3 regions of the Paenibacillus filicis genome follow, and region 3 is predicted to be linked to each of the others. Evidence: predicted binding sites of a transcription regulator. Region 3 holds the regulator's gene; each other region holds the start of a gene.

Region 1 (10,636 bases), on a different contig from region 3:
GCAGCGTGCGGGCTGCGGTTACGCTGGATTTCTGCGCCGACGGATGGAAGGCGAAAATAATCGGATTACGCGTCTTGGCCGAGATCAGTGACTTGAACATCGTGGTGGATGTCGGGTTGGTCACCGGTGTTACCCCTGCGATCACACCGACCGGCTCGGCGACTAGACGGTAATTCTCATAAGAGTTCACTTCGATCGTGCCTACCGTCTTGTTGGATTTGATGCTGTGATAGATATATTCAGTGGCGAAGATATTCTTGGTGATCTTGTCTTCGTAGACGCCGCGTCCCGTCTCCTCGAAGGCCAGCTTAGCCAGCTCCATATGACGGTCCAGACCCGCGAGCGCCATCTGTTGGACGACATGGTCGACTTGCTCCTGATCAAGCTCCAGATAGGCTTGCTGTGCTTGCAGCGCCTGGGATACCAGTTTGTTTACTTCTTCTTGAGCCGACACCTGTTGAACTTGGACTTTCGTTTCCTTCACAGCCATGGATAATCTCCTCCTGAAATTAACGGTTTCTTTGTTCGGTCCTGACGGCTAACGGCAAATCTGCAGGCTGTATATGCAGGCTATCTGAACAAGCGCGGTGCTAGGTGAAGCCGAGTAACTCAAACTCCCTGATTTACAGGCGGCTGTTTCGATCCTTAGGATCGGAGCGCTCCTCTGCAGCCGGGGATACGCGGCAATCCTCGCAAATCCACTCGGTGCCGGTTTCACCGTGCCCTTGAACCTTGCCGCAGCTGTTGCAATCGATGACTTTACGGTGTGACATGGGTCTCTCCTCCTTGAATAAGTGCTTAGGCTGGTTCCAGGATCTTGCCTGGTCAGGAAAATAAGCTGTCGATATCCGTGAGAATTTGATCCGCCATCGGGTAGACGACCTCTTCTTCCAGGTTCAGATGCTCGGTCAAAATCAGGCAAGCCTGAATGAGATGGGAAGCTGCATTTTTTACGTGAATTTTTTCACCTTCTATTGCGGGCCCATCCACAGCATCGTAGAAAGACTGCACGAACATATGCGCCAGCTCGTGATCCTTCTCCATCACCCAGATCGAAGGCAAAATCGACGGCCCCTGCACCTTGTTGAAATACCGCGTCAGCAGCGGGAACAACTCCTGCTCCTCCCAGTGTGCGTGCCGGTCGAGCGATTCCATCAGGGCGCCGATGGAAATTTTTAATTCCCCTAGCTGCAGGGCAGCCTCAGCCGCGGACTTCAGTTTGGTTACCGCGTCGCCCTGCCGGCGGATGTCCATGAGGCGTGAACGCAGCTCTTCATGCTCATCCTTGAGCCGCTCTATAGCCTCCATGAACTGGGTGGGCCGGGCGCTTTGCACATGTATTTCAACTGCCGGTGTCTGCATGCCGGAATCCTCCTTGATTTGGAATTGTCTTTATTGTAAACCCGGATTCCAGTTTTCACTGTGAAAAAAATCACTCGCCGCAAATTCGACATAACTTACATGAGAACGCCAAAAAGCCGCTCCCTCCCGGGGAACGGCTTCTGTTTTGCTTTTGCTTTTGACAAGCAATGGACTGCCTCTTATGGTTTGCGCGCCAACTGCTCCTGTGCCATCCGGATCATCTCACGCACCATGCGGCCACCGATCTGGCCGCCTATTTTGCCTGCCTGTTCGGTGGACAGCGAGCCGTTGCCGGTCCGCTGGAGGGGAATGCCTAGAGATTTGGCTACCTCGTACTTGACCTGCTCAGGCTGCGCCGATACGGAGGTATAGCCTGCGCGGTGCATCACGTCCGCCTTGAAGGCATCGAGCGCTTGTCCGGCTCCGGGCACAACGGGGTGTCTGCTTCTTCTTCGGGCCACTTGCTTCGCTCCTTTCTAGTTGTAAAGGAAATAACTTCCGGCAAGGTTTATCGAGATGCTGGGAAGAGGCATCTTGCGTTCATATGCGATTTCATTTAAACTATAAAACGAGAACAAATGTTCCTATTTTAATTGTTCGCGAGGTATGCGCTATGAAAACCACTTATGAACCGATTCACGCAAAGCAAGTGCTCAACGCGGTCCAAAGTCCCGCTATGCCGTTCGACTGGTCGATCAATCCTTACCGGGGCTGCCAGCATGGCTGTAGTTTCTGCTATGCGCGGTCTACTCATACATTTCTTGGTCTGGATGCGGACGATACATTCCAGCATCGGATCCTGATCAAGCATAATGCGCCCGAGGCGCTCGAAGCCCAGCTTCAGCGCATGTTGAAGTCGAGGAACGGCCTCGCCCGGCTCGGGAAGGTGGCTCTAGGCACAGCAACCGACCCGTACCAGCAGATCGAAGGACGAGAGCGCATCACCCGTCAGTGTCTGGAGGTGCTGGCCGCCTACCGGATTCCTGTCAGCATCACGACACGTTCACCGCTCATTCTCCGGGATGTGGATCTCTTGCATTCCTTACCGGATTGCTCTGTCAATATCAGCATGAATACGCTGGATCAGACCGTATGGCGAAGCTTTGAGCCAATGTCACCGGCCCCGTCGATGAGGCTGCGGGCCTTGGCAGGTCTGCGGGAACAAGGCATCGAGGCCGGTGTGTTCATCGCTCCGCTCCTGCCTTATCTGACGGATAGCGAGGAACAATTGCTTCCGCTCATCCAGGCAATTAAGCAAGCCGACGCTTCGTTCGTTATGGGCTCCGTTCTCCGCTTGAACAATGCCGCTGTGAAATCCTGGTTCTTCTCCGCGCTGCGGGATCATTATCCGCGGCTCACGGAGCGGTACGCCCGGCTTTACGCAGGATCGGCCTCGGCCCCGAAGCTGTTTCGCTCAGAGATTGCGGATCGGCTGGAGGCATTGCTCCAGGCCCACGGCTTATCTTCCTTTAAGCCGGTAGCCGGCCGGGAGAGCCATGATGCAACGCCGTACGACACCCATAGCACCGAGCAGAGCCCGGTGCAGCTGGCTTTTGATCTATAAGGGTTCACGCGGCAGCAGGTTGACGATTCGGTCAAGCATCCTGCTGCTGCACGATTCTCAGGTCGTCTGTGAACCACAGCCTGTAGCTGAGCGTGCTCAGCAGGATAGCCGTCAACGCTGCGGATGCAGTCAGAATGAACATGATCAGCAGTTGATACCGTACAGCCTGAATCGGATCGGCCCCGGCTACGATCATGCCCGTCATCATGCCTGGCAATTGGACCAGACCCACCGTCTTCATCCCATCGACGGTCGGGATCATACTGGCGCGCACCGCGCGCTTGAGCGAGCTTTGCACCGCCTGGCGTGCCGTTGAGCCGAGTGCCAGCAGCGCCTCCATCTCGCCGCGGGACGTTTCGACCTCCCGCTTCATCTGGTTCAGGAACAAGCCCGAGACGATCATGGCACTTCCAATCGTAATCCCGCTGATCGGAATAATGTATTGAGCGAGCGGCTCGATGATGTTCAGGCCGAGCAGCAGCGCCATCGTCACGGCTTCCGTGCAGCCGATCGACAGCCAGATTCGCAGCCGGATCCCTTTCAGCCGGCGTGTTCTTCCGCCTGCATTCCAGGCTGCGATAACGGTCATGATCAAGACCATCAGCACGATCACCCAAGGATTCCGGGCATCGAAGACGAAGTGCAGCACATAGCCGATGAGCAGCAGCTGCACCGCCGAGCGGACCGTGCCTATCGCGATATCCTTCTCCAGTCCCAGCCTCTGGCGGTTGGAGAGCAGCATGGTGAAGATGATGAAGATCAGTGTGCAGCCCAAGGCCAGATTAGACATCAGTGCCTTCCCCTTCCCGCGGAGGGCTCCGGCAGGAACTGCCGGGCCGCTTCCGTCTGCGGATCGTGGAAGAAGCTCTGGGTATCCGCCTGTTCCAGCAGCCGGCCTCCGCTCATAAACCAGACGGTATCACTGACCTGACGCGCTTGCTCCAGGTCATGCGTGATCCATAAGCAAGCCGTACCCTCACGGCGCGCCCACGCGTTCAACTCCCGCTCGACGGCTAGCTTGCTCCCCGGATCGAGCGAAGCCGTCACTTCGTCGAGCAGCAGCGCCTGCGGACGCAGCAGCAGCGACCGGATCAGAGCTGTCCGCTGCTTCTCGCCGCCAGACAACTCGGCAGCAGGCTTCTTCCAGTCCATATCGCCCAGGCCCAATGCTGCCATGCATTGCTCGGCCAACGGACGGTCGAACGGACGGCCATGCAGCAAACTGACCGTTCGCAGATTGTCCTCCACACTGCCGGGCAGCATGATAGCCTGCTGCGCCACATAGCTTACCCTGGAGCGCCATTCTTCCGGCTTCCAGGTCGCGCTGTCCGTTCCTTGCAGCAGCAGCTTCCCTTCGTCGGGAACGTCCAATCTGGCAAGGATACGCAGCAGTGTGCTCTTCCCCTGGCCGGATACGCCAAGTACCGCTATTCGCTGTCCGCCCGTTACCTCGGCCGTGACCTGCTCGAATAAATACCGGTCCGGCGCATCGAAGCGCCGCTTGGCAATCTGTTGAATCGATAACAAAACTGTCAACCTCCCGAGCCTCCCATTCTGTGCAACTTTATTATATAAGAGATTGGCAGCAACCGAAAGAGAACGATTCTCAACAAGGAGAATCGTTCTCGGATAAGTACGGATAGAATCCCAGCCTGACGCTGCAAGCTAGGACTGGAATCGAGCTACGGTAGCAGCTGTAGAGCCCACGCCCACGCGCAACAGATCAAGGGCGGCTGCTGCGGCTAAATCTCCTGAACGCGATCCTATACCCCCATAGCAAGAGGCCCAGAAACAAAACGTAGACGACTACCAAGACGGCTGTCGTCTGGGGAGAGCTCCGTACCGTTTCGCCTACGAGAGCGAAAAAGAACATCACCGGAATCTTCCCCAGGATCGTAGCCGCCATAAAAAGCAGGACCGGTATCCGGCTCAGCGCTGAATACACGTTGATGACCGGAGCCGGCATGAAGGGAATGAGCCGGGCGGTCAGCACGCCCAGAAACGGGTGCTTTTCATACAAGACGGTGAACTTCTCCATCTGGCGGAATCTGCTCAGATATTTCCGTCCCTGCTCACGAAACATCGTCCGGACGAGCAGCAGCATCAGCAACGATGCGATCGAGGAACCTGAGATGTTAAGAAGACCACCGATGACAATACCATACTTGGCTCCCATCATCCCCCCGATCACCCCGAACGGGACAACCGGTACAAAGGCGAACAGAATCGAGACCAGCAGCATCAGCGGAATATCCGAGATGTCTCCACTGGACACCCAGCTTATCAACTCATCCTTGTAGAATAGAGCTGCACCGATTAGCGCCACGTACATAAGAACGGCTAGTGCTATTTTCACATGCGTCTTCCTTTCCAGGGAGCGCAACCGGCTTTCTCCTGCCTGGATGCCAGTTTACAGCTTCGCACGCTGGAGGCGCAAAGCATTCAATACGACGGATACCGAGCTAAGGGCCATGGCAGCACCGGCGAGCCAAGGGGCCAGGAATCCCATCGCGGCTATCGGGATGCCGATAACGTTGTAGGCCAGTGCCCAGAACAGATTCTGGCGAATATTCGTCATGGTCTTGCGGCTCATCCCGATCGCATCGGGGATGCTGTTCAAGTCACCGCGCATCAGCGTCACGTCAGCTGCCTCCATCGCGATATCCGTGCCTGTGCCGATGGCAATCCCGATATCGGCAGTGGCCAGTGCAGGCGCATCATTGATGCCGTCACCCACCATCGCTACCTTGCGTCCCGCTTCCTGAAGCTTCTTGACCTCCTGCGCCTTGCCTTCCGGCAGCACCTCGGCAAGCACATGGCCGATACCGGCTTGAGCGGCAATTGCCTTGGCTGTACGCTCATTATCTCCTGTTATCATGATAACGTCGATGCCTGCCTGCTGCAACCTTGCCACAGCCTCGGGCGAAGTCTCCTTAATCGTATCGGCCACCGCGACCATGCCCGCATACCGGCCGTCCACGGCGACCAGCATCGCCGTCCGTCCCGCTTCCTCCAGGCGGTTCATCGCTTCGTATGCCGAATCTGCGGCAATACCGAACTTAGCCATTAGCTTACGTGTTCCGATGAGAAGCGTGCTGCCTTGGACGACCGCCTTAATCCCGTAGCCTGGTATGGCTTCGAACTGTTCGGAAGCAGGCAGAGTAACACCTCTAGCCATGATCCCTGCAACGATAGCCTCCGCAAGCGGATGCTCCGAATGCTTCTCCGCTGCCCCGACCCAGGCCAGGAAACGTTCCTCTTCCATACCTTCCGTTACGACGATATCCGTCAGTTCCGGCTTTCCTTTTGTTACCGTACCCGTTTTGTCCAGGATAATGGTATCGACCTTATGCGCAGCCTCCAGATGCTCGCCGCCCTTGAACAGAATCCCAAGCTCCGCCGAGCGGCCGGAACCGGCCATGATGGAGGTCGGCGTAGCCAGCCCCAGTGCACATGGGCAAGCAATAACCAGCACGGCAATCGCCTTCTCCAGCGCGCCTGAGAAGCTCCCCGGCTCGACGCCGAAGTACCAGACGCAGAAGGTCAGCACCGCAATCCCCACGACAATCGGAACAAAGATGCCCGAGATCGAATCGGCTACGCGCTGGATCGGAGCCTTGGACCCTTGCGCCTCCTCCACAACCCGAATAATCTGAGCCAGTGCGGTATCCTTGCCTACCTGTGTCGTGCGGATGCGCAGAGAGCCGTTCTTGTTGACCGTTGCTCCGATCACCTTGTCCCCGACCGACTTTTCCACCGGAATGCTCTCACCGGTCAGCATGGATTCATCAACCGACGACGAGCCTTGCTCAACCATGCCATCTACCGGGATCTTCTCTCCCGGCTTCACGATGACCAAGTCTCCGGCTACGACTTCCTCGACCGGAACCTGTAGCTCCTGCCCGTCCCGGATGACGAGTGCCGTTCTAGCCTGCAATCCCATCAGTGTGCGGATCGCTTCGGACGAGCGGCCCTTTGCCAGCGTCTCGAACAGCTTGCCCAATAGAATCAGTGTAATCAGCACAGAGCTGGTCTCGTAGTACATATCCACCATCAGATGCCCACCGGCACTAACCGATTGGAGGGTCAGATACAGACTGTAAAAATACGCAGCCGACGTACCGAGCGCAACCAATACATCCATATTCGCACTGCCGTTGCGCAGCGCCTTGTAAGCCCCAATGTAAAACTGCCATCCGATGATAAACTGGACGGGCGTCGCCAGCGCGAGCTGGAACCAGGGGTTCATGAACAGCTCAGGCAGCCAGATAAACGAAGTGAAGGAGAAGTGACTCACCATCGCCCACAACAGAGGCAGGGAAAGCGCCGCAGAGACTATAAGCTTCCTCTTCTGCTTCTTGAGCTCTTGGGCCCGGCGGTCCTCCGGTTTCTGATCCGCTTGCTTGTGAGCCGCTTCGTAGCCGAGCTGGGAAACCTTCTTCACCACATCCGATATCCCGACGTGGGCCGGATTATACTCGATGTGAGCGGTCTCCAGCGCCAGATTCACGGTTGCCTTATCGATGCCCGGAAGCTTATTCAGGCCCTTCTCGATACGCGTGGCGCAAGCCGCGCAGGTCATGCCCGTAATCTGAAAATCTGCCGTTTCCCTCACGGTCCCATAGCCGAGCGCTTCGATCTTGCCTTCGACCTTGGAGCGGTCCGTTTGAGCAGGATCATAAGTAACCGATGCCTGCTCCAGCGCAAAGTTCACCGTTGCTTCGGAGACCCCTTCCAGCTTGCCCAGTCCCTTCTCAATCCGGTTGGCGCAGGCGGCGCAGGTCATCCCTGTTACTTGCCAGGTTTCTTGGCGTTGTCCGGCGGTTGTCATAACTAACACCTCTCAATATACCCCTATAGGGTATGTATTTAAGTAAAAAAATAATCTTCTATATAGAGAAGACAATCGAACGGATCACTCATCTTGTATAGAAAGCCGATGAGGAAGCAGCGCATACGCCTCTTACTTCATCAGCTTATGAACGGTAACGAGCAGCTCGTCAAGTACCTCATGATCGCCGGACTGAATCCGTTCCACCACACAGGATTTCATGTGGTTTTCCAGCAGCAGCTTGCCCACACCATTCAGCGCGGATTGAATCGCAGCCATCTGATTCAGAATATCATCACAATATACGTCCTTCTCGATCATTCCCTTGATCCCTCTAATTTGCCCTTCGATCCGGTTCAAACGCGAAGTTAACGCTGCTTTAGTTTGATCCGAATGATGGCTCTTGCGAACGGCTGCGGACTCGCAGCCGGATGCTTCGGCTTTGACGGCCATCGCTTCTTCCGTCACAGGAATGTCCATGTCCGGGTCCCCCTTCTCCTTCTTATATACTCAATATAATATACCCCCCATCCCTATGTCAAGTGACAGGCAAAAGAATCACCGATTCTTCTTTTCCTCTCATTAACTGTCCTTCACACGAAACTCATGCTTACAAAAGCAAAAACCTCTGCGGCAATGCCCCAGAGGTCGGTGAACGGATCTTATCAAATTCAACTGCTTACACCTCTACTTCACCGGCCGATGCACAATCTCCATCGTCTGCTTCGCAGCAAGCAGCATGGCCTTCCGCTCCGCCTCGCGCATTGAGCTCGGCTGATAGCGACCTGCGATCGCCATTTCCCGGACTGGGATCACCTGGTATGTCATGTTCCCGGCAGCGGCTCGGGCCCGGCGCACCCAGGTCGGCACATATTCCAGCGATTGCAGGCGGGTACCTGCGGCGTCTTTTTCAATCGTCGCCAACAGCATCAGTCCATGTCTCGTGGCCGCTCGGCCCATCAGCGTCGTTGAGATAAAATTGCCCAAGGAATAGATCGCTGCCTGGCCGCTGGAAGTCCGTATGGCGGGCTGCACGACATGAGGATGCGCCCCCAGGATCAGATCGGCTCCGCCCTCCAGCAGCTTCCCGACAAGACGCTTCTGTACCGCAACCGGCTTGTGCGTGTACTCTTTGCCGAAGTGCGGGCAAACGATCGTGTAATCCGCCTGCTGGCGCGCCGCGGCCAGCTCGCGCAGCATCTGCTCCTCATCCAGCAGGTTCACCATCCAGGCCTGCTCCCGTGCCAGCGGCAGCTTATTGGTGCTCTTGGAGTAAGATAGCACCGCGATTCGTATGCCCTTAATATCCAGCAAGAGTGGCTGACCCGCCTCCGCCCGGCTGCGAAAGGTTCCCGTATGGGCGATACCTTCCCGGTCCAACATATCCAGCGTGCGGACCAATCCCTCCGTCCCGCGGTCCAGACAATGATTGTTCCCGGTGACCAGTACATCAAAGCCCGCCTCACGGAGATCCGGGGCGAGCTGTTCGGGAGCATGGAACGTATAGAAGCGCGTCTTCGGATGCCGGTACGTAAACCTGGCAGGCGGCCCGCCCAGCGGAACCTCCAGATTGCCGATGGTCAGATCGGCCTTCTGCAGCAGCGGCGCCGTATACCGGAAAACCGGCGCAAAGTCATAGCTCCCCATCTCCCGCCGCGCTGAGCGGACGATCGACTCGGAGATCAAAATATCGCCTACAGCAGCAATCTGCACAAGGGTCGACATCGGGCGTCCCTCCTTCTCGGAATCATCCTATTCAAGAACGGGCATGACCGTTCCGTCTGGAAATCCCGAGAGAAGGCCGTGACCTCCCCGAGCTTACACATCAAACTCCAGCTGCTTCTTGGCCTGAGCGATGAACGCAACCGGTGTCGAGATGACATCCTTGTCGTATTCGATTGCGCCGATTTTGAGGGCCAGCTCGACTTTATATTTTTGTGCAAATTCCGTACTATTCAATTCGTCAACCCGACTCTTCAAACGGTCGATGACAAAGTTCGCTCCCTCCCGATCCGTGAACAGCAGCATGCCCCAGGTCGGATTGTCCCGATTAAGCAGATATAGGGAATCATTGGTCCGGATGCTCGTCTGGCTGATCTGGGACAGATCATGGACGGCATTCATCAGCTTCTCCTCACTGATCATGCGCCGGATCTCATCCCAATACTTCACACTGAGCACGAGCAGCGTCAGCGGCATATGATATCTCACGGACAAAGCCATGAAGACGGTCGCATCGTTCTGAAAGGACAAGCTGTTTTTCAGGCTGGTTGTTTCGTCCATCGTAGCCAGCGAGGCGTTGGCCTTCTTCAAGTCTTCATTCTCGGTTTGCAGCTGCTTGTTAGCCAGTGTAAACAGCCAGGTGGCAATCGTGAAGACGGGCGTCATGATAAGCCAGAAGTAATTCTGGGTGCCGACCAATCCTCCCTCCACAACCGTACGATACAGGGTATAGGTACCGTAGCCGAAGACAAATACAATATTCAGCATCAAGCCTGTCGTCACCGTCGTAAAATAGGTGATAACCGCGATCAGAAAAGCCAAATTCAAGAAAATAATGTTCTGGATGTACAGATTCGGATCGGCCGCCGTAAATACGATGCTGATAAAGCAAGCGATGAACAGCAGCAAGAATGCGCCATCCGATACCGTGCTGCCTTGTATCCGCCTCATCGTCCTCGCCCTCGCTTCGTTTTCTTCTTATGCTTGCGGATCATCAGAATCAGGGAGACGAGCACCAGAACCAGCACCAGTACCGCAGCTATCGTAAAACTGACGACATCCTTGCGGGCCAGCACGTCGCCCAGAACCGAGGAAGGCTCGGGCTCGGTCAGTTTTTTGAAGCGGAAAGCCTGAGTCTTTCCGTCCTTATCGGTCAC
Region 2 (10,636 bases), on a different contig from region 3:
TATCCTTGTAGGCGATGTCCCGCATAGCTTTCGTCGATTTGTCGAAGACCTGGTACTTGCCTCCGCCGTCTGCTCCCATCATCGTGCGGATGCGTTCGGCGAGAAACCGTCCTTCGAGCTGCGCCGTCTCCATGTCGCGCGCCTCGGATGCCGCTTCTGATCCGCCAGCGTTATCTCCCGGCTCCCCATCAGCCTCGGGGATGCTCTCTTCGGACGGCTCGGCCATCGCGGAACGGTCGATCAGCACAAGCTCGGCCGCACGTTCGCCGCCGTCTCCCTCGGGATAGGCTGCGCCGTAGGCCAGCTCCGCACGCTCGTCATAGTCGATCTCTCCGACGCTTTCCTTCATAATCTGGCGGAATATATAGTTCGTTCCGTCCACGACCTCCCGGCGGCTGCGAAAATTCCGCGCCAGATCGATGCGCTGCCCCGGCTCCGCTCCATCGAGCCTGTAGCTCCGGTATTTCTCCTGGAACAACCCCGGCTCCGCCAGACGGAACCGGTAGATACTCTGCTTCACATCGCCGACCATAAAACGATTGCCCGGCTGTTCCCTCGAAATAAGCGCGACGATCGTCTCCTGGACGCGGTTGGTGTCCTGATATTCATCGAGCATGACTTCCACGAACTGCTCGCGGTATTCCCGAGCGGCTGCAGACGGCAGTAGCCCTCCGGGACCGGACTCGGCATCGTACAGGATCTGCAGGCAATAATGCTCCAGATCACCGAAATCCACCAGTCCCTTGTCGGCCTTGGCTAGGCGATACGCTTCTCCGAACTCCGTGACGAGCGAGGCCAGCGTGCGCATCAACGGAGCCATCCGTTCCAGCTCCCCCGCGTATTCCTCCAGACTGCGGCCGAACCACTCCTCCTTCACCGACGCCAGCTTGTCCTTGGCGCTATTCCTAAGCTCCTTCACCTGCTCCTGCAGCGCCTTGTCCACCTGATCGCCCTTGCAGGGCTTCAGCTTGCCAAACGCCGCACCCTGGAAAGCGTGGTACAAGTGATCCCAGGAAGTCCCCCCGCTCATCTCCAGCAAATAGCCCACCGTCGCCAGATCGTCATCCAGATTGGACAAATACGGCTCAGGCCCTCCAGGGCTGCCAGCCAGACGGACCGCTTCACGCAGCAGTCCTTCCATGCCTTGAAGCTCCAGCCTCACGGCCGCTTTCATGCTGGCCAGCCACGGATGGCTTTCTCCCTCCGGACGCTCCTCGAACAAGCGCACACAATCCTGCAGCCATTGCTCCGGCCACGGATGGCTGCGCGAGTCGTCGTACAGACGCTGCACCAGCCGGAACAGGCCATCGTCGTTTTTGTCCCCGCTGAATGTGTCCGCCAGCAGCCAGAACGGATCGCCTTCAGCCGTCTGGCCGTACCGCTGCTCCAGCAGCTCCTCGAGCAGCTCCTGGCGCAGCAGCGCACTTTCCGTTTCATTGGCAATCCGGAAGCCGGGATCAAGCCCGATCGACTGGTAATGCTTCTGGATCACCTCCATGCAGAAGGAGTGCAGCGTCGTAATGAAGGCCCGGGGAATAAGCGCCAGCTGTCTGCGCAGATGGTCGGAACCCGGGTCCACGGACAGCGCCTTCTCGAGCGCATCGCTAATCCTGTGGCGCATTTCGGCGGCAGCCGCCTTCGTAAAGGTAGCGACCAGAAGCCGGTCAACGTCAATCGGCTCCTGCGGGTCCGAGATGCGGCGAATGATGCGCTCCACCAGCACGGCGGTTTTACCTGATCCGGCGGCGGCGGCTACGAGCACGGAAGCTCCACGCACCGCGACCGCCTTCCATTGATCGTCCGTCCAGGTGCTGTTTTCCGGCTTTGGCATAAAATTCGTCGTCATCAAGCTCCCCCACCCTTCCTGTTGCTATCCTTATGACCGGTCTGTCTCTCGCTAGCCTTCAAATCCACTCCGTTCGAGAACCCCTCATGCTGCTCAGCCTCTGGGTCTCCGCCAGTTTCCAAGGCTGCCAGAGGCGTAGGCCGGGACGCTGCGGGACGGAATGTCCGTGGTGCTGGTGCCCCGTTCCGGGGTGTATGGGTATCCTCAGCCTCCGGCTGACGCTTCGGAACCGATCCTGTCGTTCCATAATCAGCCAAACCCGTATCTACCGAGGACCGGCCCCCCTCATCGGGAGCCTGTGTGACCCGGCGCTCCATCAGCTCCAGAGCCAAATCCTTGCCAAGCATCGGCAATTGCTTATAGCTATTGCCGGCAAGCTGCGAATCGAATTGGCATACCGGCTGGAAGGAGCAGGTCTGACATGCGACCGTCGTTCCCTTACGGTACGGCTCAATAGCGATATGACCGTCGGTCATCGACGTGCCGATCTCCCGGATCGTCCGCTGCACATGCCGTCTGACTGTACTCCATTCCTGCTCTGTCGCCACGGAGGAGGATTTATAGAACCCCCCATCCGTCTTCAATGCTACGGGCAGCAGCTCAGAGTACCCGCTCGCCCCGATCAGCGCGCTGTCCATCAGTCTGACCGTATCCGGATCGGCCGTCAGCAGCCCTTTCATCTTGAACCTTTTCTTCAACTCCTTGTCCACCTGCTCGGCACTCAGCGCATTCTTTACCTGCAGCACTGGGTTGTGAACATGGAAGTACAGCACGCCCGCCGGCTGTGCCTGAGTACCCAGCCAAAGCGGAGAATGCCTTAGAATGACGTCCAGATAGGTCATCATCTGCAGCGAAAGGCCGTAATACACATCGCCCAGCTGCAGTGCCCTGGAGCTCGACTTGTAATCGATCACCCGCAGCAGCGCCCCGTTCTCGGTATCCGCCCGGTCGATCCGGTCGATACGCCCGCGCAGGTTCATTCTCACGCCGTTGTCCAGGTCGTAATGCAGCGCCGGTATCTGCTCACCGGCTCCGAACCCAATCTCCAGACCGATCGGCTGGAATTGTCCCCTCTTGGCGTGCTCGCCTAGCATAAACGCCGCCCGGCCGATCACCTGCTTCAACTTGCGGGCGATATAGTGATACCGCTTGGAGCTCAGCAGAATTTCGCCCTGCAGCCTCGGCGAGAGCGCGTCGATGACGAGCGCCGCCCGGCGCTCACATTCCGCTGCCGTCATGCCGCCCCAATCGGCGCCCTCGGCGACGATCTGCTCGGCGAACTGGCTGAGCGCCGCATGGAAGAGCTGCCCCACATCCGGCGCCTCGAGCCGAAACATCCGCCGTTCCTTCAGCCGCAGTCCGTGAGAAGCGAACTGCGAGAACGGACAGGCGACGAAACGCTCCATCCGGGATACGCTCGTATCGATCGTATCCCCATACAGCTCCCGGCTCGTAGCCTCGGCGAGCGGAGCGATCCGATTCGTGTATTGCAGCGACTCCGTCATCCGCGCCAGCTTCCCGCTGAATGCAGGCTGCCTCGCAAACCAATTGTACACCGACCACCATACACCATGAATCGGGGCTCCCCGCATCCATTGCTTGAGCTGTACGACCAACAGCGACAACGCCTTGTCCGGATGCGATACAAAGTCCAACTGCTCTCCGGTCTCTGCCTGCGCTTCAGGCTCGTTCAGCATCAGCCCTTCCGTCAGATCCGGAAACAGCCTCTTCAACTGGCGGATGACATCGGACGGGAGCAATGATTTTCCTTCCTCGTCAGCGAGCGGGTAACTGATCCACAGGCCGTCGCTCGGCGTGCATAACGCGTTGTAGATGAGGAAGGCTTCGTCGAGCAGCCTCCGCCTGCTGTCCTCCGCGAGCTGCAGCCCCTGCGAGGCCAGATGCAGCCGCTCGGCTTCGGTAAGCACCCCGCTCTCAACGATTTTGGCAGGCATCACGCCTTCATTCACGCCCAGCACGAATAGATGCCGAACCCCTGCGGAGCGCGTGCGGTCCATACTTCCGATCAGCACCTGATCGAGGGTAGGCGGAACAAGCCCGAGCTTGATACTCTCCGCACCAGCCTCCAGCAGCTTAACGAATTGCTCCAGCGACGTTTCTTCATCGCCCGTCAGCTCGACGAGCTGGTCCAGCATATCGATCAGCTTGTCCCACACCTGCGCATGCTCACGTGCTTTCTCCGGCTGGCCGTTTTTGAGCGCAGACTGTCCCCAGGCCTCCAGCCTTTCCGGCACATGAAGCCCGGTCAGCAGCTCATACAGCGCCTCCACCCGGCCCCGGACCGTCTTTCGTTCCCGCAGCCGGTCCTGGAAGGCGCCAAGAGGCTCCGAGACCAGCCTGCGATAACGGTTGATCGAGCGCAGGAAGGCCGAGTCCCCGCCCTGATCGTTCTCCTCGTGCTCGATGGATGTATGATAACGGTAAGTCCAATCCGTTCCCTCACGCCATCTGGACCCCTGAATGCCGAAGGCGAGCACGTAGTTCTCCAATTGATCGAAGCCAAGACGGGAAACCCGCTCTCCGGCCTGGCCTGACTCCTTATCGTCCCGTTTCTGCATCGGCAGAAAAAATCCCGTCTTGATACAGCGAAATACCGCGTCATACCGCCAATGCTGCCGGGCTACCTCCAAGGCAGACCGGACGAACTCCACCAGCGGATGATGCAGCACCGAGCGCTTCTGATCGAGGAACAGCGGGATTCCATAATCCGCAAATGTGCCTGCAATCAAATCCCCGTATGCTTCAATATTGCGGATGGAGACGGCGCAGTCCCGCCAGCGCAAGCCTTCCTCGCGGACCAGCCGCCGGATTTCGCGGGCAATACCCTCCACCTCCGCGCGCCGGTGTACAGCTGCGGTGATGTGCAGAGCGCTGCTTGCTCGCTCTTCCGGCCTCATCCGGTAAGCCGGCTTCACACCCATTCCCCAATGCCGCTCCAGATGGGCCAGCACCGGGTTGGACGAGAATCGTACAGGCGGCGAAGCCTCCAGCACGACGGGTGGCTTAACGTCCAAGCCTAGCTCGGCCAGACGCTGGGACACTTGCATCATCGTGCGCGCCGTCGGGTGGAATAGCTCCAGCTCGTGCAGCGAAGTTCCTGCGGCGTAAGGCCGATCCAGATTCAGCGTCATGCTAACTTCGTCCGCATGCAGCGCCAATTGCTCCACAACCGCCGACTCCTGCGGTGTAAAGCCGTGAAAGCCGTCCATCCAGCAGGCCGCATGGCGCAGGTAAGCAGACTGACCGATTTGCCCGGCCAACAGCGTCAAATAATCCTCTCCGTCCAGGTACAATCTGGACAGCTCTGTCTGAAACTCGGCATAGACAAGCTGCAGGTCATGCAGCTTATTGGCAAACGAAGCCCCGCTCCGTTCAGACGAGGCAACGCGAGTGCCGTAAAAATCCGCCAGCTCATCTGCCGAAATCCGATAACGCTTCAGCTCCGTGAAGAGCTGGTTCATATGATCCAGATATCCGGCCTGATCCGCAGCTCCATGCATGCTTCTCAGCCGGTCGCGGTGCTTATGTAGTAAGCGGTGCAGCAGCAGTTTCTTACCCGTATCGTCGATCGGAAGCCTCGCTGTGCCCCCGACCTCCTGCATCACGCGCCAGGCCAGCCGCCGGAAGCTTAATACCTGGGCACGAAGCGTACCGCCCAGCTCAGGGTCTGATATCAGCGCATACTCAGCCTGGAACGTAGCCTGCTCCGGCACCAGCCAGATCAGCGCCGGTCCCTGCGGAGCTTCCTTCAGCTCCTTCTTGATTTCATGTAGACAATAGGTCGTTTTCCCCGTTCCGGCCCGTCCGAGCACAAATTGAAACGCCATATTCCACTCTCCCCCTCCAACCGTACACATGCCAAGGCTCTACTATTCTATCAAATAAAGTCTGTTTTGGGTTCTTCAAGAAGATCTTACCAAAAAGCGGCGATGAGTTCATACCTCTCTCCTATATTATAGCATATTCCCTGCATCAGGAACATTTGTTCTCTATGAATCTTGCAGTCCGATCAGGCACTCTCTGTCGATGCATTGGCCATTAACCGGCCGGCCTCCCTCCAGATCCCCGCCCAAATACAAACACCCGCCCGGCTGCTGCGCTTGAGAGCGCTAGCGGCCAGACGGGTGTCCGTCTGCTTCCAGATTCATAGATTGGGGCAGATGCCGTTCTCCCTAGCGGGCAAGCGGATGCTGCAGAACGTCCCTTAGTCTATGATCCATTCCGTTTTGTCTTCTGCCGGTCTGCGCTTGCCTGCTGGCAGAGGGCTAGCAGGATACCCGAGATAAAGAAGTCCGACCAGCTCCTCTCCTTGCTCCAGCCCGAAGGTCTGCTGCATAAGCGGATGGTACATCGGTTCGCCGGAACGCCAGATGGCCCCCAATCCGAGCGCATGAGCCGCCAGCAGCATATTCTGCGTAGCCGCATGAGCCGCCGCATACTCCTCGATGCGGATCACGCCTTTCTCCGGGGATGGAGAGACGGCTACGGCGATGACGACCGGAGCACGGAACGCTTTCCCCCTATGCTTACCGGCAGCCTCTTCGGACAGATCACCACCGGCCGCTTCCGCAGCAATAGCCGCATAAGCCTCTCCCAGCCGGCTGCGTCCGCTGCCTGTCATCACGAAAAACCGCCATGGCTCCGTCGCATGATGACTGGGCGCCCAGTTGCCCGCCTCCAGAATGCGCTCAATGACCTCTTTGCCGACCGGCTCATCCTTGACGCGCCCTGTCGTCCGTCGTCCTTGTATGGCTTCGAAAATATCCATCTCCAGCCCCACTCCTTTACCGCTACCTTCGAGTTCTTACTTCAAAAATAGCGAATTTCAGATAATGTCCTTCGTCCACACCCAAAATACGGGGGTGGTCCTTTCCGGCTGCGCGGAATTCGATCAGACGCAACGTTTTGCCTGCATCCTCGGCTGCCTCGCGGATCGTCTGCAGAAACAAGTCGGGCTTCATATGATAGGAGCAGCTGGCCGTTACCAGGTAGCCGCCTTCATTGACCAGCTTCATTCCGTGCAGATTGATGTCCTTGTACCCGCGGCATGCGCCTTCGACAGCGCTTCGGGATTTGGCGAAAGCCGGGGGATCCAGGATAACGACATCCCAGGTTCTTCCCTTGGCCGCCATCGGAATGGACGTATCCACCTTGCGGCGGTCCGCCTGCCCCCTGGTCTCCCGCTGCTCTTGACCGCGAACCTGCGCGCGCAAGTAATCGAACGCATCCGCAACCACAAACTCCACCCGCTCGGCGAACCCGTTAAGCTCCACATTGCGTCTGGCCGATTCCACAGCATGCTCGGAAATGTCCAGACAGGTTACTTTCTTGGCTCCGTATTGGCACGCATGCAGCGTAAAGCTCCCCGTATGCGAGAAGCACTCCAGTACGGTTGCCCCATCCCAATAAGGGAAGGTCACTTCCTGGCCGCTCTTATTCACAGGAATCCGCTTCGTGGTTCCATCGTCCATCAGCTGATCGACCGTTCGGATGCCGCTGCGCCCACCCCAGCCCAGCATCAGCGGTGCGATTGCCGCCCGGTTCTCGCGCTGGTCGAAGAAGTAGCCCGTCTTCTGGCCGTCCACGATATCGACCTCCACGAGCAGACCGTTCTCGCGAATCGTCACATGGTTCGGACATTCCCCATACAGCAATCCCTTACGGCGCTCCAGTCCTTCCAGCTCACGCACGGATACGTCGCTCCGCTCGTAGATGCCGGCAGGCTGCATGACCTCGATCAGCGCGGACAGCAGCGCTTCTCTGGCAACCTCCATCCCCAGCGTGAGCACCTGGACGACGAGAATATCCTCAAACTTGTCGACAATCAGACCGGGGAGAAAGTCCGCTTCTCCATAAACAAGCCGGTACGACCGGGCATTCGGCACGAACCGTTCGCGCAATTGTCTGCACGTCTGCAGCTTCTCAGCAAACCACTCCTGCGTCAAAGCCTCCCGCGGTTCGTACGAGACGATACGCACAGTAAGCTGCGACGCCTCATTGTAATAGCCGGTTGCCAGATAAGCACCGTCATGACGATGCACAGCCACAAGACTGCCGGGCACAGGCTCACCCTCTATACGCTCGATCTCCGTCCGGTACACCCAGGGGTGGCCTTCCTCCAGCCGCTTCTTTCTTTTCTTCTGCAAATAAATCGCTGCCATGCGTCTGCTCCTCCGCCTCTACTACCAAGTTATCCTTATCAAGTCGGGATCGCGGAACTGCTCCGCTCCCTGACGGGTTCATAGCCCGCTTTCCAAAAATAACGGAACCACGGTAACTTATCCGCCGCACTCCGGGGAATGTGGATGCTCAGAGCTTTCAAGCACAGCATAAGGTATCCTGGTTCCGCTATTTTCCTCGTCTGATTGATTGTGCATCTACACAGAAAACCCGGCTGCTGGGCAGCCGGTTCTCCGCCTTCCATACGTCACGCCGATGAATAAGCAGCCGGGCGGCCCGCCGGAGCCCGGTCCCTGCCTAGTTCACCTCAAACCCAAGCGCCGTCAACGCTTTTCTAAGCACACTATCATTATTGCCGTATCCGGAAGTCGTCTGCTGATGCCAGGCATCCAGCGGCTCCAGCCACTCCACGCCGCGGATTTCTTCCACTTGTGCCTGGAGCTCGCCGCCCGTAGCTTCAACCAAGTAATAATGCACTTCCTTGTCGACCGGACCGACACCAGTCAGCTGGAATTGATAGGAGATCGTCTCCAGAGGCCGGATGATGCTTCCCTGGATGCCCGTCTCCTCCAGAATCTCGCGCAGAGCCGTCTGCTCCACCGTTTCTCCCGGTTCCATCTTGCCTTTGGGCAGCGTAATCTTCCCGTATCTGTCCTGGATCATCTGCACCTGAAGCCCGTCAGCGGCTTTCCGGTATACGACTCCGCCTGCTGAAATTTCCTTCATCGACAACATCCTTTCCGCATGTACCGCAGCAAGCGCCCCTCTATGTCAAGGCTCCACTCTTGCGTGGGCTTCTGGTATTGATTACAATGCTGGGCCGTAACGGGCTAGACGATGGCTTTAGCCGCTTGCCCGGGAATGGAGTCCGCGCTATCTGCTGCAGACCTTACAGGGCTCGCCAGCTTCAACGCTCCCTTTCCTGCCGTCACAGCTCCGGGTGCGCCAACGATCTCGCCGCGGCATTCGTTCACGCCCGGGGCCGTTACTTGTACCCGGCATACCCGGCCGATCCATTCCTCGCTGCCCTCGAACACGACGGACAGATAATTATCCGAGTAGCCCATAATCAAGCCGCTGTCCAGCTGACCCTTATACTCCCGCTCAGGGATAATCTCCAGCTCCTCGCCGACGAAGCGTTCCGCATACGCAAGCTGCAAACGCTCGGACAAGTCGATCAGTGCATGAACGCGGGTGTTTTTCACTTCCTCGTCCACCTGATCCTCCATACGGGCCGCAGGCGTTCCCGTACGCTTCGAGTAAGGGAAGACGTGCATTTCGGAGAAGCCCATCCGTTCCATAAAGCGGTAGCCCTCCTGGAACATCTCTTCTGTCTCGCCAGGGAACCCAACAATCACATCCGTGGTAATCGCAACGCCCGGCATAATGCGGTGAATATGCTCAATCTTCGCGGCGAACTCCTCGGTCGTGTACTTGCGGCGCATCCGCTTCAGCACCTCATTGTGCCCTGCCTGGAGCGGGATGTGGAGATGGCGGCACATTTTGTCCGAATGCTGGAGCACCTCCAGCACCTCATCCGTAATCTGACTGGCCTCGATGGAGCTGATCCGGATCCGCTTCAAGCCCTCGACCTTATCCAGATCCCACAGCAGCTTAGCCAAACTGTAGTCTTCCAAATCCTCGCCGTAGCCGCCTGTATGGATACCCGTCAGCACGATCTCCTGATACCCGGCGTCGACAAGCATCCGCGCCTGGTTCAGCACGCTTTGCGGCTCGCGGCTGCGCATTAGTCCGCGCGACCACGGGATGATGCAGAAGGTACAGAAGTTGTTGCAGCCCTCCTGAATTTTCAGAAATGCCCGCGTCCGGTCGGCGAAATCAGGAACGTCCAGCTCCTCGAACGCCCGCGTCTTCATAATGTTGCGTACAGCGTTGATCGGCTGGCGCTCTGCCTCGAGCTGCTTGACATAGGTCAAAATTTTATCCCGGTCCTGGGTGCCGATGACCAGATCGACACCCGGGATCGCCAAAATTTCCGCAGGTGAGGTTTGGGCGTAGCATCCCGTTACAGCCACGATGGCCTCGGGATTGCGTCGGATGGCGCGCCGGATCATCTGGCGGCTCTTCTTGTCTCCGGTATTCGTTACCGTGCAGGTATTGATGACATAAATATCCGCCGTCGATTCGAAATCGACCTGCTCATAGCCTTCATGCTTAAATAACTGCCAGATCGCTTCCGTATCATAGAAGTTTACCTTGCAGCCGAGTGTGTGAAAAGCGACTGTCGACATCTATTCTTCTCCTCCCATTTCTCCGGCCTCGTACAGGATACAAGTGAGACCTACCATCGCCGCGGTTTCCGTCCGCAGGATACGCTTGCCGAGCGATACCGCCCGGCAGCCGGCTTCCTCTGCCAGCGCCGCCTCGCGCTCGGTAAATCCGCCTTCCGGTCCGACAATCAGCAGCAGCTTGAGCCGCTCCTGACCGGGTGCACCGGACTTGTCAGCCCCGGCTTCCAAACCTTGGCCCGCAGTGGCGGACTTTAGAAGGGCTGAGCGGATCAGCGCGCGCAGCTCCTGCGCATCCTGCTTCTCATAGCAGAACCAGGCCGCATCGGCGGCAGCCGCA
Region 3 (10,636 bases):
CTCAAGACCAAGTTACTCTAGATTACGTTTACTTTTAACTGATAAAGGGGCCTAAGACATTTACTGTTCTAGGCCCCTATATCATGTATTTATATTTTTGTCAATGACAATTGGTAGGTACTTTAATTGCACCCCACAAATGCCAAAATCTGTGTTAAAATCATGTACATAGAATTAAAACGATGTGCGTAAAGTGTACGCCTAAGAGAGGGGGATTCGAGAATGGAGGACCTTGTAAGCCGGATAGGACAAGTATTGGAAGAGCAAGGTCTGGATATGGCCTCAAGAGAGGCTGCGGTGAAAAAAATAGCAGAACTCATTTATTTAGAGAAAAAAGAGTTAGTCGCATTATGTATAGATGCTGATAATCCAGATGAATTGATCAACATAAAAATATCAGAATGTTACTACATAGATACTCAAAAAAGAAGAATAATCTATCAGCATACCAATGGTAAGAAGTATCCCAATGTCCATTTGCTTGAAGACTTTGAATCAAGTAGTTTACTATATAGAGAAGGGATTATTCGTACTGATCATTCAAACTTTCTTAATATAAACAGAGTTACCAGCTTCAGCAAAGCAAGAGGCCAAGCTTTTTTTGATGCTGATAAAAGGATTGCCGCAAAAGTAGCAAGCATACATTCGCCACAAGTAAAAGAGAACTTGAGGATTCGAGGGATTGAGTGAAAATAAAGTTCTTGACTAATAAAATTTTCGCCATATTGGCGAATTTCGAGCGAGGGGAGGAGCGAAAACTCACTCACCGCCGCTTGCGTTTACTGATAAAAGTAACTTCGTAAAAATCTTCAGCATGGCAATTAAGTATCCTGGACGCTAGTACCGTATGTTCGTAGGTCATATTCCGCTCGTTATTGATCCAGCGATAAACGGTTGATGGGGCTACCTCCATACGTCGAGCAAACTCAGCAGGTGTCATATCACCTAATAGCGAGTGCAAGCGGCAACTCCCCCTTTCCAGGGGCATGTCTCACCTCGCAAACTGACATATACAATATTATACATCAATTTAAGGAGGTGAGGAAATGAAGTTGGATACAAATAGCCGTAGCTCATGTAGAGAGCCAACGGCTATAGGTGCAAAGACTCACTGCAATGAGTCTAAGCATTTCGGTACATTGTAATAATAAATCAAATTCATCTGAAATGAAACACATAAATAATCGCAATGACTTGCATTCAATCGCAAATGTCTTTGCCTGGAAGAGGGAACGATATGCACGAAGTACGATATAATAGTGAAATAAGCAAAAAATATCTTTCCGTGAGAGTGAAGCTTTTATTTGAAGCGCGAAAATTGCCCATTCCAGAGAAGGTTAGGATAATTACTCCGAACGAGAATTTTGTACTGACAATAAAGTGATAAATGCAACAGGGGCGCCCACAAGAGCGCCCCTGATTTGCCCACATATAAAGGTTAAACAACATCAAAACACGAATGTGCGTTCCGTGATAATTCATTGAAAACCCTGTTTATCTCACGAAACAAGGCAAAACATTAGCATGAGATATTCATCGTACGCAAGTTCACGCCTGGGAGCGTGAGCAGTATTTGACCCTGTATTAATCATTAAGACTGAAAGCGTGTATCCGGGAGACCGGATACACGCTTTTTTTGTTGGCCAGCAGGCTGGAAATATTACTTTGCTCCTATACTTAACTTTACGTCAGTAGATGATTCGATACTTGTCCTCGCTTAAATGTTACCCCGATCCTACGTCTTTTCAGACAGCGCATCCCATACGCTCATTAGCATTGTTATGGCAGCATCAATGGCCTCAATTGGAACACCGTCCCTGGCTTGTGAAGAAATCCCTCGAAGAAAGGTGTCAAACAAGGTCACCAGCATGGGAATATCCGTAGAAGCGGGTAGCTCACCATGTGCAATGGCCCGTTCGATACAAGCCTGCTGCCAGCCGCGGACCTTTTCTCGTTCCTTGGAGAGCAACTCCATGATGTGCTTGAGTTCAGGAGAACAGGTCGAAGCGGACAACACAATCAGACAGCCTAGAGGGTGGGAGCTTTCGGTCTGCATCCGTGCCGATCGCCGTAAACCATCCTCAATGGCTGCTTTGGCTGTCATGCTTGTATCCCTGAAGCTTTCCGAAACTTGTCCGTAAGTGGAGATATACTGATCCACCACTTCGCGGAACAGCGCCTCCTTGGATTCGAACGCCGCGTAAAAACTCGCTGCTGATATATCTCCCATCGCAGCGCGCAACTGAGCAAGTGAAGTGGATTCAAAGCCGTGTTCCCAGAACAGAAGCATTGCGGCGACAACCGCCTGGTCTCGATTAAATGCTCGGGGACGTCCCGTTCGTGGCATAAGATAACCTCCTTCTATTTAATATATACTAATCGATCCAGAAGTCCTTGACAAGGGATTGCGTTGAGTTTAATATGTGGAATGAGTGATCCATAATTATTTTTAGGAGGAACATACTTTGTCTCACATCTCATCATCCACAGATCTGGCTCAATCGGCTAATATGCCTGCTAAGCTTCCTTGGCTTGCATTGCTGGCACTTGCGATGACAGGGTTTATTTGTATTCTTACAGAGACAATCCCAGCGGGGCTCCTGCCGTTAATCGGGGAAGGGTTAAATATTACGAAAGCGATGGCCGGGCAACTCGTAACCCTGTATGCGTTAGGCTCGCTTGTGGCGGCGATTCCGTTCGCCATGTTTACCGGAAGCGTGCGGCGGCGCCCGCTCTTGATAGCCATTATTACAGTTTTTTTAGTCTTCAACTCGATCACCGCCTTATCGACCAGCTACGCTCTGACACTAACGGCACGCTTTATTGCCGGTGTGGCTGCTGGCGCAGCTTGGGGGATGGTTGCCGGTTACGCCAGGCGCATGGTTCCGGAAGCTCTGAGAGGGCGTGCCCTTGCTGTTGCTATGGTAGGAACACCCATTGCGTTGACCTTTGGGGTGCCGGCCGGAACTTTGCTGGGTGATCTAATCGGTTGGCGCCCCGTATTCGGGCTGATGTCTCTTCTGACTCTTGTGTTAATCGTGTGGGTGCTATGGAAGGTGCCGGACTATCCCGGTCAGCCTGCAGAGGAGAGAATGACAGTCCGGCAGGTATTTGTTTTACCGGGCATACGTCCGATTCTGATGGTGGTCCTTACCTGGATGCTGGCACACAATATTTTGTACACGTATATTGCCCCGTTTCTTGAGCGAGCCGGGCTCGCAGAACGTGTCGATCTGGTCTTGCTGGTCTTTGGATTAGCGGCTCTTGTATCCATCTGGGTTATTGGCCTGCTCATCGACCACAAGCTGCGCCTGCTGGTATTGGTCAGTCTAATTGGCTTTGCGCTGGTATCTGTAGCCCTGTTGGCGGGTGGCACATCGGCGTCGGTCGTTTATGCGGCTGTTGCGTTATGGGGACTTACCTTCGGGGGGGCCGCAACACTATTGCAAACCGCACTTGCTGATGCAAGCGGCGAAGAAGGTGTGGATATTGTAATGCCCATTAATACGACGGTGTGGAATCTGGCCATTGCTGGCGGAGGCATTGCAGGTGGCATCTTGTTAGACATGGTGGGGGCGCAGGCTTTCCCAGGGGTGCTGTTGATTTTGCTGCTTGTGGCACTTATTATAGCGTTCAGTGCGAAGAAACATGGCTTTCCCCGAAAACAAAAAACATCGCAAGGCTCTTGAATTCGTCGCAAAGGTTGAGGATAAGCTCCTAGATGCAGCTGCGAGCAGGGAAGGTCGATAGGTGGCCGGTTCCTCACCTTAACGAACGGTCATGTGTCATATGCATGCAGAAACCCCCTGCCACACTTCCCGTCCGTAAGGATCGAGAATGTGGCAGGGGGTTTCAAAATCTTATTGAAGATTAGTGAACGTTGCGGAATACGCCGATGACCTTGCCGAGGATGGATACATTCGTCAGCCGAAGCGGTTCCATTGTTGGATTTTCCGGCTGCAGGCGGATATGATCTCTTTCCTTGTAGAACGTCTTGACTGTAGCTTCGTCCTCTTCGGTCATCGCTACGACAATCTCGCCGTTATTGGCCGTCTGCTGCTGACGAACGATGACATAGTCGCCGTTGCGGATCCCGGCTTCGATCATGCTCTCGCCGATGACGCTGAGCATGAAGACGTTATTCTCGCCTACAAAATGGCTGGGGAGCGGGAAGTAGTCCTCGATATTCTCTGTTGCTGTAATCGGGACGCCTGCGGTTACGCGGCCGATCAGAGGCACGTGGGACACGGATACGGCAAAGGCACCGTCGCCAGAGGTTCCATCCAGAATCTCGATGGCGCGCGGCTTGGTCGGATCGCGGCGGATCAAGCCCTTCTTCTCTAGTCTTTCGAGATGTCCGTGAACGGTGGAGCTGGAAGCGAGGCCTACAGCTTCGCCGATCTCGCGTACGGAAGGTGGGTAACCCTTATCCTTGACTTCGGTTTTAATAAAATTAAGAATCGCTTGTTGGCGGGAGGAAATCTTACTCATCGTATCACTCCAATTAAAGGGAATCATTAAGTGGAAGTATAGCATAGAATAGCCGTTCGTACAAACATAAGTTCGAAAAAATGCGATTGACACAAACGTTTGTTCGTGATAATTTGAGAACAGAACAAATGTTTGGGGGCGCGAACGATATGATTCAATCAATTCCATTTCATGAAGTTGCGTATTCTTCTTCCAAGAGGCAGCCTATGCCTGCTGCCAACAATCGCCGAAGCAGGCTCGTTGTGCTAAGTGCTGTATTGGCGGGGCTTCTCCTTGCCGCTGGTTTCATTACCATGCTGTTCGGCAACGCGGATGCTTACGCGGCTGATCCCCAGCCTGCAAGCCATGCTTTTATAGTGGTGAACAGTGGTGATACTTTATGGGGAATCGCTTCTGAATTCAAGTCTCCCAAAGCGGATATTAAGGAATATATATATGAGATCAAGAAGTTGAACGGCATGAAAAACTCTTCCCTGATGGCGGGACAGAAACTGTTGATCCCGTAATCTTCTTGCTGCTATAACCTCTTCTTCGACAGGTTCTCTTGACAATGCATGGCCGGAATGTCAAAGTATAATTTGAGCTATTAGGATCATGACTTGACAGGGAGGACCGGCATGCAGGAATCAGATCACGATGTAACAGTGAAGAGAATTAATGAGTTGGCCCGGAAGGCGAAGACTGAGGGATTGTCGGATGCAGAGATTGAGGAGCGGAATGAATTGCGTGCCAAATACATCAATTCGTTCAAGGCTTCTTTACGAACTCAGCTCGATAACATCAAATTCGTCGACGAGGATGAGGAGAAGAAGTAACGGGAGGGATGGGCATGCAATATCGTGTGTTGGGAAGAAGCGGCCTGATCGTCTCCGAGCTATGCTTGGGTACCATGACGTTTGGCTCATCCACAGACGAGAACGATTCTATCGAGATGATCAACCGCTTCCTGGAACGGGGCGGCAATTTTATCGATACGGCTAACGTGTATGTCTCAGGTAAATCCGAAGAGATTGTCGGCAAAGCGATCCGTGAACGGCGTTCGGATGTTGTGCTGGCTACGAAGGTAAGAATGGCCACGGGATCTGGAGTTAATGAACGCGGTTTATCGCGCAAGCATATTATGGATGGAGTTCACAATAGCTTGAAGCGGCTGCAAACCGATTACATTGATTTATATCAGGTCCATGTGTGGGATCATCTGACTCCGATTGAAGAAACGCTGCGAACGCTTGATGATTTGGTCGCGAGCGGCAAGGTACGCTATATCGGTTGCTCGAATTTCTTGGGCTACCAGCTAATGAAGTCTCTGGGCATCAGTGACCACAACCGCTACGCGCGGTTTATTTCTGTTCAACCGCAGTATAGTCTTGTGAGCCGCGAGATGGATCGGGAAGTTCTGCCGCTTTGCCTAGAGGAACAGGTAGGCGTGATCCCTTGGGCACCGCTTGGCGGTGGATTCCTTACAGGGCGCTATAAGCGGGGCGTGGAGCCGAGTGAAGGCAGGCTCTCCTCCAAGGCAGGGGAAAGCCGGTGGGAGCTTCGCAATTCGGAGAAAAATTTCCGGATCTTGGACGAGCTGTTGGAGGTTTCCAGAGAAGTGGACAAGTCACCGGCTCAGGTCGCATTGAATTGGCTCATTCATAAGCCGGGCATTACGTCCCCTATATTCGGAGCACGTACGCTGGAACAATACGAAGATAATATGGGTGCTGCCGGCTGGAGGCTTTCGGAGGCTCAGTGGGAGCGGCTGGATCAGGCAAGTGCCTTGCCTTCAGAGTATCCATATCGCTTTATCGAGAAGTTCCGCCGCGAATTATAAGACATACATAAGGGGATTGAACCATGTCATCATCTCGCAAATGGGAACGTATGGTGCGCAAAAATTCGAAAGTTACAAGTCGGCGCAACCAAAGCGGCAGCACCAGTACAGCGGTGAAATCGACGGACGGGTCGGTCACCTATAAGGGAAGAAGCTGGCTGTTTCCCATGCTGCTGACTGCGATCGGCGTATTTTGTCTAGTCGTTTTCAGTAAAATCCCAGGCCAAGAATCCATGTATTGGGTGACGGGATTCAGTTATATCGGCTTGGCTTTGCTGATGTATTGGGCTAGAAGGCCGATACTTAAAGTTAGCAAGACATCGTTGACCTCCCGCAGGTTCGGCGGGGACCGGGTCGCAGAAGCTTCCAACATCCAGAACATTAGCTTTGGCAAGGATACGGTCGTTATCACGCTCAAGACGAAGCGAAATCGGTGGGCCTACTCCAAAAGCTTCCATCAGATGCCGATTGATGCCATGAAGGAGAAGCTGACGGAGTTTGCTTCGAAAAACAGCGTAGAGCTTAAACAAGATACATAAGCTTGCGAGCTTAGAGATTATACCATGCTATCGTGGGGGAAAGAGGAGTACGACGATGACAATCAAGGCGGTTTTATTTGATCTGGATGATACCCTGCTATGGGATGACCGTAGTGTGAAGGAAGCGTTCGAGGCGACATGTCAGGAGGCAGCACGGCATTATGATATAGACCCTGCTCGTCTGGAAGAGGAAGTGCGCCGGGAAGCTAGAGCTTTGTATGAAACGTTCGATACGTTCCCATTCACCAAAATGATCGGAATCAACCCGTTTGAGGGCCTCTGGGCTAACTTCACTCACGGGCATCAAGAGGAGTTTCGCAAGCTGCAGGCACTGGCTCCAGACTACCGCAAGAAGTCCTGGACACGCGGATTGAAGGCGCTGGGTGTTGAAGATGCAGCGCTCGGAGAAAAGCTTGCTGAGCTGTTCCCTGCGGAACGCAGACAGCGCCCGATTGTATACGAAGAGACCTTCGAGGTGCTGGATCAGTTGAAGAGCAAGTACAAGCTGCTGTTGTTGACCAATGGTTCTCCGGACTTACAGAAGGAGAAGCTGGCCGGAGTACCTGAGCTGCTCCCATACTTTGATCATATCGTCATCTCCGGCGAATTCGGGGAAGGAAAGCCGGCCGCTTCGATCTTCCATCATGCGATGGAGCTGCTGCAAATTTCCCCGGAAGAAGGCGTCATGATCGGAGATAAGCTGACAACCGATATCATGGGGTCCAATACCGTCGGTATGCGTAATATGTGGATCAACCGTCATGAGCTGGAGCTGACGGGAGAGAATCTGCCCGTTCACCAAATTCGTTCGCTTCGCGATATTGAACCGATTCTGGCTTCGCTGTAATCGGCCTTTATGAACAGCATTTCGCTCTATCGGCGGGATGCTGTTTTTATATGGACAGGGTAGTTGACCATTCCCTTGCCCTCGGTTGACGGCTCATGGACCGTGTCCTTCCATAAGAAATGCGAATATCATATTGGGAGTAGTATGGGGCAACGGGGAAGAGCTTGCCGAATAATCAAAAAAGCCCGGCGTTCGTCCGCCGGACTTTCATGCTGTGTGAGCGTGTCTTATGCTTTTTGGAAGGAAGCATCTTCGAAAGGATGGGCAATCCAGCCTTCCGTTTCGATGAACAACCGGACGGCTACGATCTGGCGGTTGTCCATTAAGGTGAAGAAATGCGGCTTGTGCTCAGGCACGGAGATGACATCGCCTGCTTCGAGCTCGACATCGAAATATCCGACATCATCGGTTCCTTTGATAATAAAGATACCGCGTCCCGCCGTGATCGCACGAACTTCATCTTCCGTGTGCGTATGGACCTGCTCGAATTTTTTCAGCAGCTCATCCAGATTAGGCGTTGCGTCGGAGAGGGCGATAAGGTCCCAGGTCTGGTAGCCACGGCGCCCAGCCAAGTCACGGATCTCCTCTTCAAACGTAGAGAGAATTTGAGCTTTCTCCTCGTCGGACAGGACGAACTTCTCTTGCAGCTCAGGTGCCAGTTTGCCTGGATTCCAATGCTCGTAAAGTACCTCTTGATTCTCTAAAAAAGCGCGCACGTTCTCCTCGCCTTGAATGCGTTCGTCCGTATTGCGAATGCGGATTTCTGCCATCGAACATCCCTCTTTCACATGAAAAGTTACTTCTATAACGTATTATAGTAGAATCAGACACATCTGTCGATCTTCAATGGTAAGAAATCCGATAGGATTTATATTGAGTTGTACGGTTTTTGTCGAAGTTTCTTTTCATCATGTCATGTTTCTGTTACACTAAAGGATAAAATGTCCACGAATGCAAAAGGCTTGTTCGCATTTCGGGAGAATACGTTTTTTTGTCGCCACGAAATGGAGAAGACAGGCAGTCATGATGTGGCGAGAACGACTTTCGAAGGGGACGAAGGCTGCTGTTAACTAACGGACTGGCATCAGGGTGAAGGCTTCGCATAGAAGCTTTTCTGATTGACGGACAGTACTTGCAGTTAGCTGTCCGGCAGGAGAGAAAGGGGAAGGCTAAAGAGATGACAAAAATGAGCTTACAAGAGCAGCTTACACGTAAAATTATGATTCTGGACGGCGCTATGGGAACCATGATCCAGCAGGAGAACCTGACCGAAGCCGACTTCGGAGGCGAGGAACTGGATGGTTGTAATGAAATCCTGGTGCTTACCCGTCCTGATGTGATACAAGACATTCATGAGAAATACTTTGCTGCCGGTGCGGATATGGTCGAAACGAACACCTTTGGTGCGACCAGCGTCGTACTGGCCGAATACGATATTCCGGAGAAAGCCAGAGAAATCAATCTGGTAGCGGCCAAGCTGGCTATAGAAGCTGCTGAGAAATATAGCACCCCTGAATGGCCTCGGTATGTGGTAGGGGCGATGGGTCCTACGACCAAAACCTTGTCTGTGACAGGCGGCGTTACCTTCGAAGAGCTCGTCGAGAGCTATTACGAGCAGGCGATGGCGCTTATCGAGGCGGGCGTGGATGCGCTGCTGCTGGAAACGTCCCAGGATACGCTGAACGTTAAAGCGGGGAGCATCGGGATCCGTAACGCTTATGCAGATAGTGGTAAAAGGCTGCCATTGATGATTTCCGGTACGATCGAGCCTATGGGCACGACGCTGGCTGGTCAAAATATCGAATCGTTCTATATCTCGCTCGAGCATCTTGAGCCGATCTCCATCGGCCTGAACTGTGCCACAGGGCCAGAGTTCATGCGTGACCATATCCGTACCTTGTCGGAAATTGCGGGTACGGCGATCAGCTGTTATCCGAATGCCGGGCTTCCCGATGAGAACGGACAATACCATGAATCCCCGGAGTCTCTGGCCATGAAAATCGCCGGATTCGCCGAGCAGGGTTGGCTGAATATTGCAGGCGGCTGCTGCGGCACAACGCCTGATCATATCCGCGCGATGGCGGAGACGCTGCAGTCCTACAAGCCGCGCCAGCAGAATGGCACGCATCCTGCAGCTGTATCCGGTATCGAGACGGTGTATCTGGAGGAGGACAACCGGCCGATCATGGTCGGCGAGCGGACCAATATTTCGGGATCGCGTAAATTCAAGCGCCTGATCAAGGAAGGCAAGTTCGAGGAAGGCTCCGAGATCGCCAGAGCCCAGGTCAAGAACGGAGCGCATGTCATCGATATCAACTTGCAGGATACGGATATCGACGAGGCGTATGCGATGGAAAATTTCCTCAGCTTTGTCTCCAAGAAGGTCAAGGCTCCGCTGATGATCGACTCCACGTATGATCATATTATTGAGCTGGGTCTGAAGTTTTCCCAAGGGAAGGCGATCATCAACTCGATCAACCTGGAGGATGGGGAGAGCAAGTTCGAGAGCATTGTGCCGCTGATTCATAGGTACGGAGCAGCCGTCGTTATGATTCTGATCGACGAACGGGGGCAGGCTGTCAGCCGCCAGGCCAAGATCGAGGTCGCAGACCGCGCGTACGATCTGCTGACCCGCAAGTATGGGCTCAAGCCGCATGATATCATTTTCGATCCGAATATGTTCCCGGTCGGCTCGGGCGACCCGCAATACATCGGTTCGGCGGTAGAAACGATCGAAGGGATCAAGCTGATCAAGGCTAAATATCCGGAGTGTAAGACCATTCTCGGATTGAGTAATATATCCTTCGGTCTGCCGGATGCCGGACGTGAGGTATTGAACGCTGTGTATCTGTATCACTGCACCAAGGCCGGTCTCGACTACGCGATCGTGAATACCGAGAAGCTGGAGCGCTACGCTTCCATTCCGGAAGAAGAGCGCAG

Evidence for each region. The regulator LexA, encoded in region 3, represses DNA repair genes until DNA is damaged. The targets are predictions, from matches to a motif close to CGAACATATGTTCG.
Region 1: a site for LexA is predicted at 1,934-1,947, ahead of WMW72_RS01010 (SPL family radical SAM protein). Genes of this name have one in related genera too.
Region 2: a site for LexA is predicted at 5,843-5,856, ahead of addB (helicase-exonuclease AddAB subunit AddB). Genes of this name have one in related genera too.

Annotation. Positions count from the first base shown of each region.
Region 1 covers NZ_JBBPCC010000001.1:199,619-210,254, forward strand. The annotation lists gene adhE (bifunctional acetaldehyde-CoA/alcohol dehydrogenase) at 1-490, opposite strand, end outside; gene WMW72_RS00995 (hypothetical protein) at 624-773, opposite strand; gene WMW72_RS01000 (hemerythrin domain-containing protein) at 826-1,362, opposite strand; gene WMW72_RS01005 (alpha/beta-type small acid-soluble spore protein) at 1,542-1,823, opposite strand; gene WMW72_RS01010 (SPL family radical SAM protein) at 1,976-2,926, shown strand; gene WMW72_RS01015 (ABC transporter permease) at 2,958-3,716, opposite strand; gene WMW72_RS01020 (ABC transporter ATP-binding protein) at 3,716-4,462, opposite strand; gene WMW72_RS01025 (TVP38/TMEM64 family protein) at 4,650-5,282, opposite strand; gene WMW72_RS01030 (heavy metal translocating P-type ATPase) at 5,337-7,757, opposite strand; gene WMW72_RS01035 (metal-sensitive transcriptional regulator) at 7,890-8,210, opposite strand; gene WMW72_RS01040 (CapA family protein) at 8,445-9,482, opposite strand; gene WMW72_RS01045 (GGDEF domain-containing protein) at 9,576-10,430, opposite strand; gene WMW72_RS01050 (cellulose biosynthesis cyclic di-GMP-binding regulatory protein BcsB) at 10,427-10,636, opposite strand, start outside.
Region 2 covers NZ_JBBPCC010000009.1:260,843-271,478, reverse strand. The annotation lists gene addA (helicase-exonuclease AddAB subunit AddA) at 1-1,846, opposite strand, end outside; gene addB (helicase-exonuclease AddAB subunit AddB) at 1,846-5,694, opposite strand; gene WMW72_RS16035 (hypothetical protein) at 5,866-6,075, shown strand; gene WMW72_RS16030 (nitroreductase family protein) at 6,072-6,635, opposite strand; gene WMW72_RS16025 (class I SAM-dependent rRNA methyltransferase) at 6,658-8,028, opposite strand; gene WMW72_RS16020 (NUDIX hydrolase) at 8,345-8,773, opposite strand; gene mtaB (tRNA (N(6)-L-threonylcarbamoyladenosine(37)-C(2))-methylthiotransferase MtaB) at 8,878-10,299, opposite strand; gene WMW72_RS16010 (RsmE family RNA methyltransferase) at 10,300-10,636, opposite strand, start outside.
Region 3 covers NZ_JBBPCC010000006.1:235,104-245,739, reverse strand. The annotation lists gene WMW72_RS35570 (LytTR family DNA-binding domain-containing protein) at 1-55, shown strand, start outside; gene WMW72_RS11995 (hypothetical protein) at 223-690, shown strand; gene WMW72_RS35565 (helix-turn-helix domain-containing protein) at 764-940, opposite strand; gene WMW72_RS11990 (TetR/AcrR family transcriptional regulator) at 1,736-2,347, opposite strand; gene WMW72_RS11985 (MFS transporter) at 2,466-3,689, shown strand; gene lexA (transcriptional repressor LexA) at 3,871-4,491, opposite strand; gene WMW72_RS11975 (LysM peptidoglycan-binding domain-containing protein) at 4,641-4,997, shown strand; gene WMW72_RS11970 (DUF896 domain-containing protein) at 5,109-5,306, shown strand; gene WMW72_RS11965 (aldo/keto reductase) at 5,321-6,310, shown strand; gene WMW72_RS11960 (hypothetical protein) at 6,334-6,849, shown strand; gene WMW72_RS11955 (HAD family hydrolase) at 6,905-7,696, shown strand; gene WMW72_RS11950 (1,2-dihydroxy-3-keto-5-methylthiopentene dioxygenase) at 7,924-8,466, opposite strand; gene metH (methionine synthase) at 8,874-10,636, shown strand, end outside.